Desulfosediminicola ganghwensis: one gene and its partner. Each later gene encodes a partner of the first gene's protein in a complex. Links are inferred from orthologs where the notes say so. Each region holds a gene or a part of one and is shown in the gene's direction. Other genes may lie near its edges.

Evidence for each region.
Region 2: the proteins of groL (region 1) and metK are in contact, whole or in part, in a cryo-EM structure (PDB 8P4O), measured with the Escherichia coli proteins. The link is inferred for Desulfosediminicola ganghwensis from one-to-one orthologs.

The regions. Positions count from the first base shown.
Region 1 is NZ_CP050699.1:1,427,945-1,431,192, forward strand. The notes cover bases 182-3,100. They hold groL (chaperonin GroEL), read left to right. Parts: upstream 182-775; coding sequence 776-2,425; downstream 2,426-3,100. Other genes in these bases: groES (co-chaperone GroES), read left to right, coding at 418-708; FCL45_RS06175 (DEAD/DEAH box helicase), read right to left, coding at 2,797-3,100. In the rest of the region: FCL45_RS06155 (branched-chain amino acid aminotransferase), read left to right, coding at 1-175; more of FCL45_RS06175, read right to left, coding at 3,101-3,248.
Region 2 is NZ_CP050699.1:5,563,415-5,566,555, forward strand. The notes cover bases 1-2,812. They hold metK (methionine adenosyltransferase), read left to right. Parts: upstream 1-730; coding sequence 731-1,894; downstream 1,895-2,812. Other genes in these bases: FCL45_RS23900 (KpsF/GutQ family sugar-phosphate isomerase), read right to left, coding at 1-187; ahcY (adenosylhomocysteinase), read left to right, coding at 1,940-2,812. Outside these bases: more of ahcY, read left to right, coding at 2,813-3,141. UniProt on the Escherichia coli protein: Catalyzes the formation of S-adenosylmethionine (AdoMet) from methionine and ATP.

The DNA.
Region 1 (3,248 bases):
TACCGGCACAGCGGCAGTGATTTCGCCGGTGGGAGAGCTCTTTTATAAGGATAAAGCCTATTCCATCAACAACGGGGAGACGGGCGAACTCTCCAGAAGGCTTTTTGACGAGCTGCAGGATATACAGGGCGGACGCAGAGAAGATCCTTTTAATTGGGTCGTTCGTGTTGGATAGTGTTAGAAAGTGCGATTGAAAATATCGGAAAAATGAGCGCTTGGTCGTCGGGTGGAGGGTGTCGTAGGTGCTGGATTTTTTTTTTATTTGTAGCCTTGATTTTTGAAAATCCGCGTTTATTGTAATGCAAGTTTTAGATACCCGCCCAATTTACGGGGCAAAAAATAACGAATTGGGGAACCATATCCATTCTTTCAATGGGCCCGTTCGGTTAACAAACACACAATTTTGTAGGAGGAAGTATGAAAATTCGTCCATTGAACGACCGCCTTCTGGTGAAGAGACTGGAAGAAGAAGAGAAGACATCCGGTGGTATCATTATTCCTGACAGCGCGAAAGAGAAGCCGGCTGAGGGCCAGGTAGTAGCGGTAGGCCCAGGCAAATTGAATGACAAAGGCGAAAGAGTGGCACTGCAGGTGAAAGAGGGTGATCTTGTCCTTTTCTCCAAGTATGGCGGTACCGATGTGAAGCTGGATGGTGAGGACTTCCTCATCATGCGCGAAGACGATATTCTTGGTGTTGTTGAGCAGTAATAAACTGACTACTACTTCTTGCTGCCCGCATTGCTGCGGGAGAAATTGATTATAGGAGAAAATAATAATGGCTGGAAAAGACATTAAATACGGTGTGAAAGCCCGTGAGTCAATCCTTGAGGGTGTAAACACTCTCGCCAACGCAGTTAAGGTTACCCTCGGACCGAAAGGCCGTAACGTACTGATCGAGAAATCTTTCGGTGCTCCTACCATCACCAAAGATGGTGTAACTGTTGCTAAAGAAATCGAGATCGAGAACAAGTTCGAGAACATGGGCGCACAGATGGTTAAGGAAGTTGCTTCCAAGACCTCTGACGTTGCTGGTGACGGTACCACCACCGCTACCGTTCTCGCTCAGGCGATCTACACCGAAGGTGTCAAGCTGGTAGCTGCCGGCGGCAACCCAATGGAGATCAAGCGCGGTATCGATAAAGGTGTTGCGGTTGTAGTTGAAGAGCTCGCCAAGATCGCTACCCCGACCAAAGAGCAGAAAGAGATCGCTCAGGTTGGTACCATCTCTGCTAACAGCGACGAGACCATCGGTAACATCATCGCCGAGGCTATGGACAAAGTTGGTAAAGAGGGTGTTATCACCGTCGAGGAAGCCAAGTCCATGGAGACCACTCTCGATGTAGTTGAGGGTATGCAGTTTGATCGCGGTTACCTTTCTCCGTACTTCGTGACCGATCCGGATCGTATGGAAGTTGCTATGGACGACCCATACATCCTCCTCGTTGAGAAGAAAGTTTCCAACATGAAAGACCTCCTCCCATGTCTTGAGTCTGTTGCCAAGATGGGTAAAGGTCTGATGATCATCGCTGAAGATGTAGACGGCGAAGCACTCGCAACTCTCGTTGTGAACAAGCTCCGTGGTACCCTGAACGTTGCTGCTGTTAAAGCTCCAGGCTTTGGCGATCGTCGTAAGGCAATGCTCGAGGACATCGCTATCCTCACCGGTGGCCAGGTAATCACCGAAGACCTCGGCATCAAGCTTGAGAACGTAACCATCAACGACCTTGGCACCGCTAAGCGCATCGTTGTAGACAAAGACAACACCACCATCGTAGACGGTGCCGGCGATCCTGCTAAGCTCCAAGCTCGTGTTAAGCAGATCCGCACCCAGATCGAGGACACCACCTCTGACTACGATCGTGAGAAGCTCCAGGAGCGTCTTGCCAAGCTGATCGGCGGTGTTGCTGTAATCAATGTTGGTGCTGCCACCGAGATTGAGATGAAAGAGAAGAAGGCTCGTGTTGAGGATGCACTCAACGCTACCCGCGCTGCCGTAGAGGAAGGTGTTGTTCCTGGTGGTGGTGTTGCTTACATCCGTTGCCTCGCTGCTCTTGCTGCTATCGAGCTCGAAGGTGAGCAGAATCTCGGTAAGAACATCCTGCTCCGCGCTCTCGAAGAGCCGGTACGCCAGATCGCTTCCAACGCTGGTGCCGAGGGTTCCGTAATCGTTGAGCACGTAAAAGGCCAGGAAGGCCCAATGGGCTTCAACGCTGCTACAGAAAAATACGAAGACCTCATCGCAGCCGGTGTTATCGATCCTGCTAAAGTTACCCGTACTGCACTGCAGAACGCTGCTTCCGTTTCCGGTATGCTGCTCACCACCGAGTGTGTGATTGCAGACAAGCCAGAAGAGCCAGGTGCTGGCGGAATGCCACCAATGCCAGGCGGCATGGGTGGAATGGGCGGCATGGGCGGCATGATGTAATTTGCCCCTCGCTGACTGCCCGATCATAAAATCGGGCAGTTAGATACGCTCATCGCTTAGCGTACGAAGTTGGCAAAAGGCCTTAGTTATAAGGCCTTTTGCTCTTTAAAAAAAAGTGATAAAAATATATTGACAGTGAGCTCCGAGTACAGTATTTATAGGGCCTCGCAAGCAAGGCGATGTAGCTCAGTTGGTTAGAGCACACGGCTCATATCCGTGTTGTCCGGGGTTCAAATCCCTGCATCGCCACCAATTGAAAAAAGGGGTTTCAACGATTATCGTTGAAACCCCTTTTTTGCGTTTTGGGGCTTGTTGTGTACCCGCTATGTTATCAGATTTTACCTGACCACCTTCCCGGGTATTTAATTTCTTTAAGGCCTAGCCTCTTCAAACATAGCTGCAGGCATCGGATATTCCAACTCCCAAACCATACTTATGGGGCGCTCTCCTTCATAAGAAATCAATTTAGCTGCAGGCCCCAAGTAAACAAACGGAGCGGTCTCACCCTCAATCTGTTTCTCTACACGAGCAAAAAACAAAACGGTATAGCCTCGTTCCCTGATGTGGATATAATTCTGACCGGTGGCAGTTTTCTGAGTGGCAGTGGACTGGCTTTCCCAATGCATAAGGGTTCTGCTGATCGGATAATCTTTGTAGAGAGTCGTTGGTGAGAAATCCTGCTCGACCTTCCTAAAAGTGACCAAGTGAACATAAACTTTAAGTTCGATATTGTGCATCACCCCCACTCCTGTGGGTCCGGGTTTCTGAAAACTGTTCAACCCCAAAGCTGCTTTTATCTCATGAGAACCATATGCCGCATGCA
Region 2 (3,141 bases), 4.1 Mb from region 1 along the record:
TGTTCAGCGTAGCTGAAATCTTCTGACCGATGAGGCCAGACTTTCCAATTCCGGTGATAACAAGCCTGGTCTTGCAGGCGAGAATCTTCTCCACCGCCTCAATAAACTCGGAACCGATCCGTTCCCTTACCGCGGCAAGCCCCTGCTCCTCGATTTTCAGCACATTTTGTGCTTCAGCTATAGACATTTTTTGATTCCTTCACCAGCATTTGCATATAACAGGCAGTTGGCCGGCAAACGCAGTCTTGAGTAATTAAAATTCAATGTATTTTTCAAATCAGCCGCGTGAACCGCTGCTTTTGAAAGGTCTCTTCTCTTTCGCTTCTATCTTTATACCACTTACCTGATTGTTACAGGTAAGATCAGAACCAGGTCATAGTTCAATATTCTTGGCATGCTTTCAAGCCATTTTAAGCGTCCCGAAAATTTCGGCCAAAATGCGCATGGCAATATCTCAAATAGTTGATTCATGCTTACTATTTTTTAATATGAAAACTGCCTCTGCACCTAACACACCAACTGCCCGCACAATTTCACTACCCTTTTACTGCAAATCTGGTATAAAGTACGATGTTTTTTTGCATCTTCCTTGATTCAGCAGCGACTTCGTATTACAAATCTCGGATAGTCCTGTAACATTCTTGGTTACCAAATATAAACTCGATATAATATTTACGGTTTACAATCCATATACTGGTTTCATCCAGCACAATTACAGCGGAGATAATCCATGTCTAACTATCTTTTTACTTCTGAATCTGTTTCCGAGGGACATCCGGATAAAGTCGCCGATCAGATTTCAGACGCAATTCTTGACTCCATCCTCGCCCAGGATGCAAATGCCCGTGTTGCATGCGAAACACTTGTTACCACCGGCATGGCCCTCATTGCAGGAGAGATCACCACATCTGCGTGGGTCGATATGCCCGATGTAGTTCGCCAGACCATTAAGAGCATTGGTTACAACTCCAGCGACATGGGTTTTGATTGGCAATCCTGCGCTGTGATGACCTCGATTGATAAGCAGTCTTCTGATATTGCCCAGGGTGTTGACGAAGGCAGCGGTCTTGACCTTGATCAGGGCGCCGGTGATCAGGGCCTCATGTTCGGCTACGCCTGCAACGAAACAGAAGTGCTGATGCCAATGCCCATCTACTATGCACACAGGCTCACCAAAATGCAATCGGAAGTACGTAAGAATCGTGTCCTCCCATGGCTTCGCCCAGACGCAAAAAGCCAGGTTACAGTTGAGTACGATCAGGGCAAGCCCAAACGCATAGAGGCTGTTGTCCTCTCCACGCAGCATGATGAGAGTGTATCCCATAAGGATCTCAAAGAATCCGTGCTCGAAGAGATCATCCGGCCTGTACTGCCTGCAAACATGATTGATGCCAACACTAAATTTTACATCAACCCAACCGGACGCTTTGTTATCGGTGGCCCTGTCGGCGACTGCGGCGTTACCGGCCGTAAGATTATTGTCGATACCTACGGCGGACGGGGATCACATGGCGGAGGCGCATTCTCAGGTAAAGATCCCTCCAAGGTAGACCGATCCTCGTCTTATATGGGACGCTATGTTGCAAAGAACATCGTTGCAGCAGGGATTGCTGATGAGTTTGAAGTGCAGGTGGCCTATGCCATCGGTATCTCCCATCCCGTTTCCATCAATGTAAACAGCTTTGGTACCGGTAAACTCTCTGACCAGGAGATCAAAGCACTTATTGTTGACACCTTCGATCTTCGTCCTAAAGCTATCATTCATCACCTTAATCTCCTCAGACCGATCTACAAAAAGACTGCTGCCTACGGCCATTTCGGTAGAGAGGATTCTGATTTCACCTGGGAAAAAACCGACAAAGCAGAACAACTGCGGATCGCTGCTAAACTGTAATCGCGTCCACTAAAAGATTAACCTGAATTATAGCTGGTACACACTATGTCTACTCAAACCCAAGACTATAAAGTCGCTGATATTTCCCTGGCTGAATGGGGACGTAAAGAAATTGAGATCGCCGAAACCGAAATGCCGGGACTGATGGCGCTCCGTGAAGATTATCGCGATCAGCAGCCGCTGAAGGGTGCACGTATCGCAGGCTGCCTGCATATGACCATCCAGACTGCGGTATTGATGGAGACTCTCGTCGAGCTTGGCGCAGAGCTTCGTTGGTCAAGCTGCAACATATTTTCCACCCAGGATCATGCCGCAGCAGCAATGGCTGCCGCCGGCCTTCCGACCTTTGCCTGGAAGGGTGAAAGTGAGGAGGAATTCTGGTGGTGCATCGATCAGACAATCTTCGGTCCCGACGGCTGGACCCCGAATATGATTCTCGATGATGGCGGTGACCTCACCCAGATAATGCACGAGAAATACCCGGAAGAGATTAAAAAGATTAAAGGTATCAGTGAAGAGACCACTACCGGTGTTCTTCGTCTCAACGAGATGGCCGCTGAAGGCACACTTAAGTGCCCAGCCATCAATGTAAACGACTCTGTAACCAAATCAAAATTCGACAACCTCTATGGCTGCCGCGAGTCACTGATCGACGGTATCAAACGCGCCACTGACGTAATGATCGCAGGCAAAAATGCCGTGGTGGTCGGTTATGGTGATGTTGGAAAAGGTTGTGCACAGGCACTTCGCGGCATGGGTGCTTCTGTCTATGTTACTGAAATTGATCCTATCTGTGCTCTTCAGGCGGCCATGGAAGGCTTTAAAGTCGTTACCATGGAAGAGGCTGCCAGTTACGGTAACATCTTTGTAACCTGCACAGGCAACGTCAACGTAGTCACCCGCGCCCACATGGAACAGATGCCTAATGAGGCTATTGTTTGCAACATCGGCCATTTTGATTCAGAGATCGACATCGCTGGCATCCGCGATCTCCCCTGGGAGAACATCAAACCACAGGTGGACCACGTGGTCTTTCCTGATGGCAAGAAAATAATCGTACTGGCAGAAGGTCGTCTGGTTAATCTTGGTTGCGCCACCGGCCACCCGAGCTTTGTTATGAGCAACTCCTTCACCAATCAGGTACTGGCGCAGATTGAGCTTTGGAATAACTCAGAGAAATATGAGAAGCGTGTCTACTTCCTTCCCAAACAACTCGATGAGATGGTGGCCAAACTGCACCTGAAAAA